Regions from separate parts of the Lentilactobacillus hilgardii genome, predicted to be linked through region 1. Evidence: riboswitches for the same ligand, from Rfam matches in the RefSeq annotation. Region 1 holds a riboswitch; the other holds the start of a gene.
The links. Region 1 has a riboswitch for thiamine pyrophosphate ahead of thiW (energy coupling factor transporter S component ThiW). Riboswitches for the same ligand answer to the same signal wherever they lie in the genome.

Region 1 (8,133 bases):
AACACCAAACATGAACAGTTTGAAAACAAGGTGACCCTGGTTAGTGATACTACCAGCTGTGGCACCAGCAGTCATTCCGGCAAGAACAGCAGCAGCTCCAACAACCCAGTTTGAAACGGCCCCGCCTAATTTATCAAGTAATGGACGAACAGCCAATGTCAGTGATTCATCACGGTGTCCGAATTTTAATTGTCCATATTCAACTGAATCACTGATAATCATTAAGACAACCAAGAAAATCAATGGTTGTGGGATATAGAACATCACTGCGGCGATCAAAACCAGGATTAATGAAGAACCTGCAAAAGCAAAGATCAACATCGCGAGTAGCATTAAGCCAATGCAGTAGAAGAATACATTTCGACGACTAAACTTTTGAGCCAATGGTGGGAAAAGTAAGACAGCTACAATTCCGACAACCATATTTAATCCCATTAGCCACGAATATTGACCGGGTTTTCCCATGATATACGTGAAATAATAAAGCTGACAAGCGTTCGTAATTTGAATACCTGCTGTATAAAGACCGTAAGTCAAGGAAAGCCACATCAATTGATCATTACGTGCCAATACTTTAAAGACATCTCTTAAACGAGTTTTTTCGGTATTCTTTCGGAGTAATGAATCATTTTCTTTAGTACCCAATGCAACAACAACGGCCGATAGCCAGGAAATCAAAGCGATGGTAGCGGCAAACATAAACCAGCCTCTTAAATCACCTTGACCATGATTCTTGTTAATTGAGAAGAAGACAACTAGGGGCATGACAATAACACCAACGATATTTGCCCCAATATTTGAGCCCACACGAGCAAATGTTGCTGTTCTCTCACGCTCGGCAGAATCAAATGAAATCGCAGGAATCATTGACCAAAAACCAACATCTTTAAATGAATAGAAAATATCCATTGTAATGTACAGAAATGCAAAAATCACCAAGTATAAAACCGGGTTTGAAACATTCAATCCAAACATGTTACTGAATAAAATAGCCAAGGCTATCGAACCGATAGTCCCACCAGCTAAAATCCAGGGCTTAAAATGACCCCATTTAGTATTGGTATTATCAATTGCATTCCCAATGAAAGGATCAATTAACAATTCAACAAATCGCAGAGAACCAATAATAAATGTAATGAAGAAGATCATTTTGTCATTACTTGCACTACTATTTTTATCAAATAGATGAGAAGTAATAAAAATCATAAAATAAGTAGACAGGGTCGCATAGAACATATCATGGCCGAACGCACCAAATGAGTACGACAACCGTGACGTAATTTTGCGGCCAGTAGTTTCACCAGTATTACTTGCCATAAAGGATGCCTCCATAAAGATAAGATTAAATAAAATAATTGCTAATTTGAATGTAAACGTTTACAGTGTAAATGTCAAACGATTTTATTAAAGTATTTAGTCTCCTTTCTTGATTATTTAATATAGTTGCATTATTTTTAACTTTGTTGCATTATTTATTATACAGTTTCTTAAGACAAGTCCTTTGTTTTACGCCCCTTTTTCCTCTTTTTTGCATAATTAGACTTTGGGTCATTCAAAATAAAAAATAATTGCTCGGGCAAAAAAATTCTAAATTAATTTCGATTATTTTTTACTAAAATTTTAGTTTAGTTTTGAGCAATATACATAAATTGTTTTCTAATGGAGGTAATAGAATGGCAACTATTAAAGATATTTCTAAAGCAGCGGGTGTCTCTGCCGGCACCGTTTCCCGTGCTTTAAGCTCTGACAAAAGTAAATTTGTTGCTAAATCAACCAAGCAAAAAATCAAGGCCATTGCGGACAGTTTGGGATACGAGTATGATAGCGATTCTAAAGATTCAAAAAAAACACTAGAATTTACTTTACTAACAACTATGAGTCTTGAGGAAGAAACCCACGATGAGTATTGGCGTTTCGTTCGCCGCGGTATGTATGAAGCCGCAGAAAGGGAAAATATCGATCTTAACAATGTCATTCGTATTCAAGACGGTTTTGATCCTCAAAAGCTGATCAAATCAGATGCTGTTATCATCATAGGAACAGTGACAGAAGACGCTGTAAAAAAAATAAAACACTATAATTCCAATGTGGTTATTGTTGATGGTGGCGGTTATTATCACGGCTTGGTAGATATCGTCGACACCAACCTTTCTGAACTAACCATAGACGCGTTGGATCAACTTAACGCACATACCAAAGGAGATATCGCATTCATTGGTTGTGCCCGAAATCAAGTCGCTCTTGATGGCAGGATCGTCGGGAAAGTTCCTGATGCCCGCACAAAAGCCTATAAGAAATGGACATCACTCCATCAAAAGCCGGAAATTTATAAAGAAATCGAACCTGATACAGGATCTGCAATGGCTGTTGCTGAAGGTTTAATTTCAGAGCATGGCCAGCGGCTCTCCGCAATTTTAGTTTGGTCCGACCCTTTTGCTATTGGTGTTATGCGTGCCCTTTCAAAATATCATCTGATGCCCGGAAAAGACTTAGCTGTAATGAGCTTTGACGATTTAGAATTTTCCTCCTTTCTGACACCATCTCTTTCCAGTATCTGGATTCCAAAAACCGAACTCGGTTTTCAAGCCATTTTACATGCCAAGTCTTTAACCAACCTTAAGCGAAACTGGACTGTTAGAAATATTATTCCAGGAAAAATTAAATATCGCGAAACTTTTAACCCATATAAATAAATTTTTACTAATTGACACAACGTTGATTGCTTGGGAATTTAAGCAATGTTTGTGTCGTTTTTTTATCCTTTTACAAAAGATTCTCTTGAAAGCCCTTGCAGAACATGTTAATATTCAATTATGAAATTTTTAGGTAAAACCTTTTATTAAATCGTTAAAGCTTTAAAGGAGAATTTGATCATGAAGAAAACAGATGTCATTAACTCAGAACTATCAACAGTGATTGCCAACATGGGCCATATGGATTGGCTAAGCATTGGCGATGCCGGAATGCCGGTTCCGATGGGAACTAAAAAAATCGACTTAGCATTATCCAAGGACTTGCCGAGCTTTCAACAAGTTTTAAAAAATATTTTAACTGAACTTGAAGTGCAAAAGATTTACTTGGCAGAAGAAATTAAAACTCAAAACCCCGAGCAACTTTCTGAGATTAAAAACACTTTGCCAAATGTTGCGATCGAATATGTGCCCCATACTCAATTAAAAAAAGACTTGGCAAGAACCCACGCTTTTGTCCGTACAGGTGAAATGACTCCCTTTTCGAATATTATTCTGGAATCGGGCGTTACATTCTAACTTTTGAAAGTAAAACGTTTTATTAAGCAATTTATTAGGAGGATTTAATTAACATGGAACTTACGTCAGCTAAAAAGACCCATAGTTGGACTCAACTATCAGACGGTTATCTCAGTAAAACACCCATTTTTCAATTCCTACTGGTTTCAATGATCTTTCCGCTTTGGGGTGCGGCAGCCAGTCTAAATGACATCTTAATCACGCAATTCAAAACTGTTTTTATGTTAAACGATGCCGCAACCGCATTCGTACAAAGCGCATTTTATGGAGGCTATTTCCTAATTGCGATTCCAGCATCATTAATCATTAAGAAACAAAGTTACAAGTTTGCCATTATGACCGGCCTTATTTTTTACATTCTTGGGTGTGCCCTCTTCTTCCCTGCATCAAGAGTCGCTACATACTCCATGTTCTTGGTTGCGATTTTTGCAATCGCAATTGGTTTGAGTTTTTTGGAAACTTCCTGTGATACTTACAGTTCAATGCTTGGACCGAAAAAATACGCTACAATGCGCTTGAACTTCTCACAAACTTTGGTTCCATTGGGAGATATTGCCGGAATTCTTCTCGGCAAGTACCTCATTTTCGGCAGCGTTGGCAATCTTTCTGAAAAAATGAGCACTATGCATGGTGCGGCAAGAATTGCCTACGGTGAACAAATGCTGCAGCTAACTCTTCGCCCTTATAAATACATTTTAGCTGTTTTGATCATTATGCTTATTATCTTTGCATTATCACCCATGCCACGCGCAAAAGCCACTGCAGAACCAGCTGAAGAAGGTATGGAAGCCCAGGAAGAAAAACCGAGCCTGGCAGAAACGATCAAATACCTTTGGGGGAATGCTCGCTTCAAGAAGGGCGTTCTAACTCAATTTATTTACGCAGGACTTCAAACGACAGTGTGGTCATTCACGATCCGTTTGGCATTGAATCTAAATGATAAAATCTCCGATAGTGCCGCTTCAACATTTATGATTTATAGTTATATCGCCTGGTTTGTTGGAAAACTAATCGCAAACATATTCATGAGCAAGTTTTCGATCACAGGCGTTTTAACCACTTACTCCCTTCTCGGAACACTATCATTAATCATTACATTTACCGTTCCAAATATGACTGCTGTCTATGCTGCCATTATGACCAGTTTCTTCTTTGGTCCAGAATGGCCAACCATTTACACTCATACACTCGATGCCGTAACAGAAAAGAAATATACTGAAACGGCTGGGGCAATCATTGTAATGTCCTTAATTGGTGGCGCAATCATCCCTGCCATTCAAGGATTGGTTTCCGATTTCAGCGGTTCAATGCAATTATCATTCATCGTACCAGCTATCTGCTACTTATTAATTACAGGCTACTTCTACTTTGAATATCGTTTTGAAAAGAAACATCCAGACGAAGTTGCTGAGCATTAAAAATAAATCCGAAGCCCAAAAACGTACTCGCCGATTAAATTTCGACGAGTACGTTTTTCTATCTCATAATGATCGCTTTAATCCCTGCCATCTTCAAAGCCTAACTACTTTTTATCGAGCTTCTTTAATTGTGGAGAAATAATTTGTTTCCACATGCTTAGCAAGATCACATAGCCTATCATAACACCTACCAGAGCACTTAGGAAAAAGCTCGGAACAAACAACCAAAGCGCGCCATTTGCGCCCATAAGCCATTTTGCAACCGGATAGGCAACAATAGCACCAATAATGCCGGTTCCAACTAATTCGCCACAGGCGGCCACAAACAGATTCCTGGTTTTCTGAAAGAGCCAGCCAACACAAAAAGCGCCGATCATACTGCCAGGAAATGCGAGTACCGTACCTGTTCCCAAAATGTTTCTAATCAATGAGGTGATAAAAGCTTGTGTAATGGCCCACCATGGTCCAACAAGCACACCGGAAATCAAATTAATAAGATGCTGCATCGGCGCAACTTTAGCAACCCCGATCGTGAATTCAAACATACTACCGCCAACAACTCCTAAGGCAGATAATAATGCTGTTAAAATCATTTTATATGTAGCCGATCGATTCATAATAAAAATCCTCCGTCCGTTTCGAGCATAACGACAACAGAAGGAGGGTCCCAAGCCGACAGTTTTCCTACGCTGGATTTAACCAGATCAGGTTCAAAGGGTTCGCATATTAATCACGTCTCAGCCGGTGGGCTCCCCTAATGTCATCAATTCTATTTACCTAGTGAATAGATTAAATATACCACCAAATAGTTAGTGGCGGGGAGAATAGTTGTTAATTATTTTTTAGTAAACACTTAATCGTGCTCTCTTTTAACAATTTCTTGATTTACGGCACTAATAACGTCGTTAACCGGCATTTTTTGCCCAGTCCATTCAAAGAAGGATCCTGCTGCCTGGTGTACCAACATACCAATGCCATTAAATGTTTGGCATCCTCTATCTTTCGCAGCCTTTACAAAGGGCGTTTCAAGCGGAAAATAAATGGCATCCGTTACAACATGATGCGGTGTTAATCTGGCCAACACCGCTTGGCTAATCGGTAAATGATTATCTTGACTCATGCCAATATTCGTTGAATTACTGACAATCTGACTTGACGCAACTGACTCCTGCATTGCGTCATCATCCTCGTAAGGGATTACTGAAATCACGCTGGACCAGCTTTCCAGTTGTTCTTTTCGTGACTTAAAAGTCTGATTTTGTCTTTTAAACACATTGATTTTGGCAGCACCGGCTTCAACAGCAGCGGCAATAATCGATCTGCCTGCACCACCTGCACCCAAAACAGTCAGCGTTTTATCCTCAACACTAACATTCTGATACTTCAGCGCATCAATAAAGCCTTGTCCATCTGTTGTATCGCCGACCAGCTTACCATCCCGATTAATAACCGTATTGACCGCATTTAGCCGTTCGGCCCTTGATGTAATCTCATCAAGTAACGGAATCACAGTTGTTTTTAAGGGCATTGATAGGTTCACACCACCAATTGCCATTGTCCTAATTGCATCAACAGATGTTTGCAGCTCATTAGGCATGACGTCAAAAGCCAAATAAACACCATTAATTCCTGTAACTTTAAAGCTTGTGTTATGTATTAAGGGCGACAAACTATGAGCAGCCGGGTGCGCCAATAATCCATAAAGTTTTGTATGACCGTCAATCATAATGACACCACTCTCTCGTTAATAACTTACTATTTCAATACTGAAAGTTCCTGCATAATTTTCTCAACGACTTGTTCAGGCGTTAAGCTATCCGTCGCAATACGGATGTCACTCACCTGATTATATTTGTCATCCCGTTCATGCTTTAAATCAATCAAACCAGCCAACCCTAACTTTTTAGCTAGTGGACGACCACTATCACCCCTTAGACGGGCCCAAATCGTTTCGGGAAGAACATCCAATAATACAACGGGGACAGTCGTCTGAAGCAACAGTTCAAAATTAGCGGGTTGAATAGGTGTCCCGCCACCTGTTCCCAATATTCCCTCATCTCCAAGCGAGTTCATCAAGGCATCGTGCTCCAACATTCTAAATGTATCCTCGCCCTGATCGTCAAATATTTGCTGAATCGACTTGCCGGCATTATGAACGATCACATCGTCCAAGTCATGATAAGGTACCTGAATTTGGTTTGCGAGCAATCGACCAACGGTGGTTTTACCACTTCCCATAAATCCAACTAAAATTGCTTTCATTAATTGTCATTTCCTTTCATCTAATGATTTTCTGACAGATTGTGCGTTCTTAAAAATATTTTTAATCTCTTCTTCGTCACGTGCTTCAAGTGCTGTTTGAAACTGAGACAGATGTTGTTGAAATTTGGATAGCTCGTGATTGATCAATTCCGCATTGCTCATCATAATGGCTGTCCACATAGTTGGATCTGAAGCAGCAATTCGAGTGGTATCTCGAAAGCCCCCTGCCGCAGCTTTAAGTGCATCCGGATTACGACTAAGGTCGTCGGCAATCGTGTTAACCAGTGTCACCGCGATGACATGGGGAACGTGGCTTATCTCACTGACCAGCTGATCATGTAACGACGCGGAAATCACTTGCCAACGAAGATGAGCAGCACTTAAAAGATTCTGAAACTGCACCAATTTGGGATTGGCTGTTGTCCCACCAACGACAAAATAAACTGCTTGATCAAACAAATCCAGCCTTCCGGATCGACTTCCCGATTTGTCCGATCCAGCCATTGGATGCCCCCCGACAAAATTAACACCTTCACTTATTAAAGGTTTGGCGGCATCCATAATTGCTTCTTTGGTACTACCAACATCCGTTACAAATACATCCGGTTTCAGCGGTAAGGTTATCAATTCATTGATCTGTCTAATAATTACGGAAACCGGTCCGGCTAAAATGATAAAGTCTGCTAAAGGAACCGCATTTGTAAACACTTGTCGGTCATCAATCAAGTGATGATCAAGTAAAAACTGGGCGGATTCATCATCAGGATCACTACCGATGATTTCAATTTCCGAATTTTCTTGTTTAATCACCCTTGCAATTGAGCTGCCAATTAACCCCAATCCACTAATCAGCACTGTTGTCATGACTTTTCCACCTCAATTTATGAATAACTTTCAATATTTGTAACGCTTGCCAAATCATCAAAAAACTCAGGATATGAAATATTAACACTCTCTGCACCATTAAGCTGAAGCTGCTCATCCAACAATAATGATGCGATGGCAAGTGTCATCCCGATTCGATGATCTCCGTGACTATCCAATTTGGTCTTTTCAACGCGCCAAGGCTTGGCACCGTCAATCACAAAGCCGTCTGGTAATTCACGGATGGCAATTCCCAGCTTAGAAAACTCCTGAACAACAGCCGCAATCCGATCTGTTTCTTTAACACGTAGTTCGCCGGC
Region 2 (8,133 bases), 740 kb from region 1:
CATTGGATGGATGACAGAATTGCCTTAAAGTAGAGCTTGGGAGACCAAACGTGAAAAACCTCTCCACGCATTAAGGCAGATGTTTTGATGATTTGTACTTCTTCCCTGATTTTGGGCATCAGGTTAAAGGCCGCCAGCACCCCGTAGGCAAACTTTGAGGGTAGGCGAAAGTCTTGTTCCAAAGTCAGTGCCAAGTCCGTGATACTGCTTGTTAACGTGAATGTTGCCCCTAAAAAGACGTAGGCGTAGATTCGTGTAAAAAGAACCCATGCAAAGTGGATCCCATCGGAACCATACAACCATTGTGAAACAAATAGGCCCAAAGCCGGAAAAAGCGGCCAGAATATAAGAAGAAACAATGTCTTAAAGTTCATCCGTTTAACCATGACATATACAAAACTAATCGCAATTAAGATAATGTTGACAATTAAACTTTGGGTAAACGAAATTTCCAAGGCTATTAAGACAACTAAGAGTAATTTCATTCCAGGATTCATTAGATAACCTCCTGGTAAGTCAGATTTTGATTTTCAAAATGGGCATGATAATCAATTAAGTCTTCCAGTCCGGATAATTGATGGGAAATGATGATTTGAGTTTGACCATACTTTGTTTTGGCCAGTTCTAAGAAATCGGTCATTAATCGCAGTGATTTGTAATCCAATCCTTTAAATGGCTCATCCAACAATAGGACGGGTGGGTTCATAATCAGCATTTCGACAATCTGAAGTTTCTTTTTTTGTCCCTCACTTAAAGAATAGACAACTTGTTCATCGCGACCCTGCATGCCCAATTGTGTCAGCATTTGTTCAACCTGTTCATGAGTGTAGTCTTGGTTAAACCGGTTTGAGAACGAAAGATCCAGTTCTTCTTTAACCGTGACGTTTAGAAATTGGTTTTCGGCATCTTGAAACAATAGCGTGACGTTCTTAGCATAGTTTAACGGCTTGATCTTTTTAATGTTCTTTCCGTCGTAAGAAATCATTCCGGCATACGGTAATAACTTGGTTAGTGCGTTAAATAATGTTGATTTTCCAATACCATTGGCACCGGTAATTAAAGTCGTTTTTTGGCGATAGAAATTAAAATGATCAAGCTGTAGGAGCAAAGAATCGTGCGGTGCCAATTTGAAATGACGTAATTCGATAACTGAATTCTTATCATCTTTCGGTGGTAACGCAAGCTGCTTATCAATTGTTTGGGTGGATTCAAAGTTATCAAAGAAATGTTGTGATTCCGCTTGATTTAATAAATCAATGTGATGGGTCTGGGGATCCAAATAATAAAATTCATCAATGACTCCCTGGTAATTTCCCAAATCATGGTCTGCAAGAATAATTGTTTTGCCGTGTTTTTCCTGTAATTCCTTTAGTTTGTGGATTAAATCAATTCTGGAATCAGGGTCGATACTGGCAAAAGGTTCATCCAATACAATAACCGGTGCATCCATGGCGACAATACAGGAAAGTGCAACCCGTTGCTTCTCGCCCCCGGAAAGGGTGTTGATGATCCGATCCCTTAATTTTTCAATCCCACAAAAAGTGAGGGCATGATCGATTATTTTATCCATTTGATCAGGTTGGGTTTGAATATTCTCAAGAACAAAGGTAAGCTCGTGGATGACGGTATCCATCGCAAATTGTTGATTGGGATTTTGAAACATCATTGCGACGTGGTTGCTGACATGGTTTCGGGGAATTTCCTTAATATTTGTATCACCGAATTTGATGGTTCCCGTCGCATCGTTGCCGATAAATCTTGGGTACAGCCCCGCAATAAAGTACAGGAGCGTTGACTTCCCACTACCGGATGGTCCGGAAAGCAGGGAAAAGTGATTGTGCTTGAATGTTAAATTAAGATCATTTAGTACCTTGGTCTCACTTTTGGGGTACTGATAGGTAAAGTCGCTAATCGATACGTCAGTCATGTCTAAAACCTCTGTTTATAGATTAAATGCATTACTACGATCCAACAGCTTAACGATCATTTTGGTGACAATGCCACCGAAAATAAAGGTTGAGATGTAACGAGTGATGAATAGTCCGATCAGAAGCGGTAATGCAAATTTATCGTATCCGTTTTTAATCATGTCCCAGGCGAAAGTTACAACAACGGTTGTAAAGATTGAAGCATTTAGTGAAACCCAGTCGTAACGTTTGTAGCCGGTGAAGGTAAAACCAAGTTCGGAACCAATTCCCTGAACCAGTCCGGAAATAAAGGCACCGGCGCCCCATTGACCGCCAAGGAAGACTTCAACGGCAGCACCAAGAAATTCACCAAGAAAGGCCGAACCAGCCGTTCGGATGATGAATCCGGTAAGCGGACCGGCCATGCACCAAAGCCCCATCAAAATATCATTGGCAAATGGCGCAGCACCAATTGGCGTGAGGGCGACCGTTAATGCAGTATAGAGAAAGCCGATTCCCCAAAAAATAATGCCACAAAAAATAGCAATCAAGGCGATCAAAATAATGTTGCGTAACGTCCATTTACTTTGATGCTGATTGTTGCTTGCTTGACTCTTGTTTTCCATAAAAAGACCTCCAAATAGTATAGTGTGCGATTCAAAGCGGTTAACACCCGGAATATAAGGCGTCGATTTGGGAAATCCCGATTTTGGATTTTTCAAATTGATCCCTTATATGGAGTGGTGTTGCTTTGAAGAGCAGTCCTAAAAAGTGTGCGATTCAAAGCGGTTAACACCCGGAATATAAGGCGTCGATTTGGGAAATCCCGATTTTGGATTTTTGAAATCAATCCCTTACATGCAGAACGTTGCTTTGAAGAGCAAGATAGTCCCTACACTGGAGTTGCGGATAAGGCGAGAAAATAACATGAATAAGATAAAAATTGCAAATAAAACTGAAAAATCCTGTCGCAAGCGATTTTAGTCAATAAAAAGAGGCTCGGACAAGATGTCCCAGCCTCGAAATTCATCAATACGCTTAATCCATTTCGTGCACAACGGAATATGCTCCCTTCGCTGGTATTATCCAGATCAGGTTCGATGGGTTTCTCTCAGCCTAAAGGCACCCCAGATAAGTTGTATCATCAAGGAACAGTATACTAAATATAAAATTGTTTTACAAACGGAGTGAAACATTTAAAATTAAGGGTGTAGCTTTTATTGGATACACAATTAAGTAAATGATTTGGATAAATATATAATATATTCGTAATTTAAAAATAACGATAGTCAGGAGAATTGCCGTGATTAAAGTAATTGCAAGTGATATGGACGGAACCTTTTTAAATGAAAGGGGGACATTCGATGAAAACAGGTTTCAAGGTGAATTGGATCGATTAGCCCAAAAACAGATGCATTTTGTTTCAGCCAGCAGCAATCATTATCAACATTTATTAAAAACCTTTGAACACGTGTCAGGGCCAATTTCTTACGTTTGTAATAACGGCGCGTTGGTTGTTGACGAACGCGGTGTCATTGTTTCGGAAGATATTATTGACCATTTGGTACTCCGAAAGGCACTGGATTGGATGTTAAAAACGCCAAGTTTCTTCGGGGCCGAGATCATCCTGGTTGGCCGAAACGGAACGTATTGCAATCTGCCAAGCCAATCCAAACGTTTTAAAGCGTCCAAGTATTTTTACGAAAATATGCAATCTGCCAAAGATCTGCGATTGGTTTTTGATTCAATTTATAAGATTGATATCACATGGGAGACGGGTGGCGTACTTGAACGACAAAATGAGTTTAATCATCAATTTAGCGGCCGACTGAGCGCAACGTCTTCGGGGATGAACGGATTGGATGTCATGAACGCCGGTGTGACCAAGCTGACCGGTATTCAACCACTGCTTGATGACTGGCGGCTATCATTTGATGACGTTGCTGCTTTTGGCGATAACGGTAATGATTTTGAGATGGTCAACGCCGCAAGGGAGGGCTATGCGATGAAAAACGCTGCCCAGGATTTACTGGTTAAAGTTGAACACGTGACTCATTTAACCAACGATGAACAAGGCGTTCAAGAACAAATTGATCATTATTTAAATGAGGAATAGGTTTTGATTGGTATGTTGCGCCAACTCGTCACTCAGAGAATAACTGAAGACCTGTTTTGAATCGTGATATCTAAAATAATAGGTTTGATCTGTTGAATCAAGAATCGAAATATAGTGGGTATAATTGAAGTTGGGGTGTTGATGCATGGATGGCTTGTATGGAATTGCAACGGTCGCCAAATCATTAAACAGTCGGTTTCGAGCCTCGAATTGTGTTCGACTGGGCTGGGCACCAAGTTTATTAATGGCGGTGACTAAAAATCTGGTTGTGGGTGTGTTGGTTGCTCGAGGAAACTTCTGGCTCATCACAATCTGTTGTGATTTTTGAGATAGTTCAGTTAAATCCTCATTAGTATGAAGTGATTTGGCAAAACGTGCCATATGTTCCGGATAGGTTGGCGAGTTGGTTAGAACACCGATTGAATCGGAGATGACTTCAAGACCTTTAATGGTTGGTTCTATAAGTAAGGTTTGACCTGCCTGATCAGCCAAAATCCAGTGAAAGGCAAAGATCTCATTGCCGGCCAGCCAGTTTTGACCAATAATGGCGATATGCGCCAAATCAGCTTTGACTTCTTGAAGCGAGGCGTGTTCACCAAGTACCCAGGGGAGAAAATCCTGCGGTGTTAAATTGAGCTTGTCTGCTATCGGTTTATCCAAATAATGGGCTTTAAGAGGGAACATTAATTCCGCGCAACTAAGCCCTTTGGTATTGACGCCATCGGCAACCAGTATTTGGTCATTTTCCTCGGTTCGACCGCCGCCGATATAAGGATAACGAATGGCACGTTTTCCCGATAAAGCGGTTTCATAATAGTCTTGATTAATAAGCGCTGGTTTCCAAGCTGCCCGGACCGGAAAATCCATTGTTCGGGCAAGCAGGACATGATGGTTTAAAGTTTGCAAAGTTAAACTGGTACACATGGGATCACCTCGTTAGTTTTAAGTGTTCGAAATGACAGTGCGATACGCCGTAATCTCTCGCACTCTCTTTAATATTAGTGTACACTGAAATCATAATTATTGTTAAAAGGGGAATTGAATGACATGGAATCCACCTGGAATTTAATTGGAATGGCTTTATGGCTTATTCTACTCATTTATTTAATTTGGATGGTTCACGATATGCGTAGTCGACGCCTAAAAGTAATCGTTCAAGAAAAGAAAGCATTTACTTGGCAGAACTTTTGGATTTCTTGTGGCGAACTGGTTGTCTTTTTGTTGGTATTTTGGGGGATGTCTTATACGACATTTTTCCAGGATGTCAAAAAGCTTAATCCGAATGCGGTTCGTGTTAGTTACTCTTACAAGCCGTTGATTATTCGTTACAAGACCGATCAGTCCGATTACGTTACGGTTAATAATGGAAATGGCCGGAAGCCGATTCAACGATATACATACTATGTTGAAGGGCGAAAATACCAGACAGACAGTACAAGTGCAACAGTGGTTTACGGCAAATCGAACTTGAACGTTCAGGCCGAAGCTTACAAGTGGAATAAGGAATGGCTGAATCATTTGGATGATCGTTATCAACACGCATGGGTTGGAACGGTCACAACGACATACAAGAAGAATTGGTTCAACGGAATAGGATTACATGCGGGTCGGCAGGCTGACCGGTTTAATTTAATCCGAATTCCGGATAAGTCATTTATGACAGTTGAAAAATGATGTCGAACGACTAAAAATCGCTACAAATCAATTGTGCATCATAGCTGATTATTTCTGATTAAGTATGAGGGTGAGTTGAATGCTGATGAGTATTTTTCGGTTTTGGCTTCACGTTCTACCCATCATTCTTTTATTGATGCTTGCTTTCACAGTTGGGTTCTCCTTGGGAATTTAAGACAATAATCAGTACAAAAAATGGTACCTTCTTAATCAAAAAAGATTGAGAGAGTACCATTTCTTGTAGCCTAATGAGTTATGCGAAGCGAAAATAGTCAGTTATTAATTCATTTGAACATTTTTAGCACTTGGCACATTTAGGACGTCTGCCGCAATTTTGTCGGCGGTCTGTAATGCCGGATCATTAACACCCGGACGAGGACTCGCAGAAGTGATGTATCTGAGCCCTTCTAAAGAAAGTCCCCAAATATAGATCGCATTTTCAATATTGCCGGCTTTATTTAGTAATTGGTCAGTCGTTGGATCAACATCAACGGATGCCATCCGAACTTCCTTTTGGTCCGCTTGCAGAATGCGGGTTCTGGCACGTCCGTTTTCCACTAAGTTTTCCAAAACCGGATTGGCGCTGATATCCAAATCCGGTTTCGGAACTCTGGCCTCAAGCAATGTCGATGATTTGAATTTGTCGGTATTTCGTTTAGGCGCAGCGGTCACAAACCAACCGTTTTCACCCTTGACTTCCATTCCCGGTGCCAAAATGACCACAATACCACTTCGAATGAGTGCGGAAAGCTGTTCGCTTCGAAGGGCAGGAGCGCCGATTGATAGGAAATTATTATCGCTGTCGAATTTTCCGAGAAAATCGTTGATATAGTCAACGTTTGATAGGCGTTCTTTAGCAATCATTTGCCGAATTTGGGTTCGAAAATCACGTAGTAGTTCTAGCGATGAGCCCAATGGCCCGGTCTTAGAACCCTTATTAGCATCAACTGTGACGTTATCCAGCCAATTAAGAATAATTGACTGGTAGTTCTGGGTGCTGACAGCTTGAACGTCTTTAAATGGATTCAAAATGTAATCCCAATCAAAGCGATCTTCTTCATCAAAGCCAAATGCGTTAACAACGGCTTCTGGGTCATCAGCTGCGATAAAGTCTTTTTTAAACTGACTTGCGTTTTTGCTTGGATAACGTTCATCAATCATCAGGCTATAGTAAACTAATGCCATATCTAATTTTAATAAGTCGATAAATTTGGCATATGGTAACTTGCCGTTAACTGATGCAGCATCCATTTTGGCATCGGTTAGAAAAGCGGGTTCGGCCTGTTCGCCGTATCCTTTTTCACTAACGGCTTTTGGATAATAAGGAATCCCACGACGTGAACCGGCAATGATTCTTGGTTCGCGTCCGGATGGTTGATAGGAAAGACTACCGTCGTGGTTATGCATAAATTGACCGCCACGGCCAAGTGTTAGCTCAGAAATATAATCATTAAAACTCAAGCCAAGGCCACGAATAATAATATCTTCACCGGCGGGAATACCGCTTAGATCAGCATCTCCCGGATGAGTTGGTGCCAGATATCTTAGATGATTATCTTCAGCATACTGAGCCAGTGCCTGTTCGGAATCGTTTAGGTAATTATCCTGTTGACCAAGAGCCATGACGACTTTATCAAAAGTAAAGCTGTGATCAGGCGTTTGAAGAACCACCTTTCCGTCAGGCTGCGTGTTAAGGGCGGTCACTTGTTCAGGATGAACAGTCGTCGTAACTTCTTCCGGTTCTAATTTTAATAAATCATCATAGAACCATTGGATATAGGCACCGTACAGTACTCGTGGTGCGTAATCTTTACTGCCAAGATTATCGGCGGCATCAATAATCTGATTTGAATAACCATGTGTTGTTAAATATTCATGGGCTTCGTGGCTGGGCGCCCACTCAAACAGGCATGGGCCATCGAAAACCTGACCGGTCATATTAACGGATTCATCTGTAAACAAAGTCACCTGATCAGCTGGGGTATTCATAATTAACCCTTCCCATTGATCACTGCGCCAAACCCGGCCGCCGACACCATATGGGTCAAACAAGGTAATTGAAAGTGGTTCTGACTGATCAGAGTTATATTTATATTGATTAAATAGTTGGGAGGTCACAAGGATACCCCTTGGACCTGCCCCAATGATTCCAACTTCCATTTGTTTTCTCCTAAATAAGTTAATAATCTTTTGGATCTACTTCAAGCGGACCGAACTCGTCAGCGTTCGAATCGCGGTAGTCCCACCATTCGTTTTCGTAACCGACAAAGCCGGCCTGCGTCATTGCGTGATTTAAAATATCGTAGTTCTTTTGCGCTTCTGTTGACCAGTTTGGCTTTTCACTACGCTTTGCCAGACCGGTAAAATCATCAAATGGTGTCGGCATTTCCATGTTATTGCCGGCTTGGTCAGTTAAGGTAAGGTCAAATGTAACAC

Region 2: linked by a shared signal. The riboswitch ahead of GQR93_RS12075 (ECF transporter S component) and the one ahead of thiW (energy coupling factor transporter S component ThiW) in region 1 are both predicted to bind thiamine pyrophosphate.

Annotation. Positions count from the first base shown of each region.
Region 1 covers NZ_CP047121.1:204,144-212,276, reverse strand. Annotated here, with positions in the region: gene GQR93_RS00975 (glycoside-pentoside-hexuronide (GPH):cation symporter) at 1-1,317, opposite strand, end outside; gene GQR93_RS00970 (substrate-binding domain-containing protein) at 1,674-2,693, shown strand; gene rbsD (D-ribose pyranase) at 2,874-3,269, shown strand; gene fucP (L-fucose:H+ symporter permease) at 3,323-4,687, shown strand; gene thiW (energy coupling factor transporter S component ThiW) at 4,792-5,304, opposite strand; TPP riboswitch at 5,351-5,453, opposite strand; gene aroE (shikimate dehydrogenase) at 5,541-6,413, opposite strand; gene GQR93_RS00945 (shikimate kinase) at 6,443-6,949, opposite strand; gene GQR93_RS00940 (prephenate dehydrogenase) at 6,956-7,813, opposite strand; gene aroA (3-phosphoshikimate 1-carboxyvinyltransferase) at 7,831-8,133, opposite strand, start outside.
Region 2 covers NZ_CP047121.1:2,535,791-2,543,923, reverse strand. Annotated here, with positions in the region: gene GQR93_RS12085 (energy-coupling factor transporter transmembrane component T family protein) at 1-497, opposite strand, end outside; gene GQR93_RS12080 (ABC transporter ATP-binding protein) at 497-1,927, opposite strand; gene GQR93_RS12075 (ECF transporter S component) at 1,943-2,533, opposite strand; TPP riboswitch at 2,959-3,047, opposite strand; gene GQR93_RS12070 (HAD-IIB family hydrolase) at 3,211-4,023, shown strand; gene GQR93_RS12065 (linear amide C-N hydrolase) at 4,009-4,947, opposite strand; gene GQR93_RS12060 (LVIS_2131 family protein) at 5,071-5,697, shown strand; gene GQR93_RS12055 (FAD/NAD(P)-binding protein) at 5,977-7,857, opposite strand; gene GQR93_RS12050 (M15 family metallopeptidase) at 7,877-8,133, opposite strand, start outside.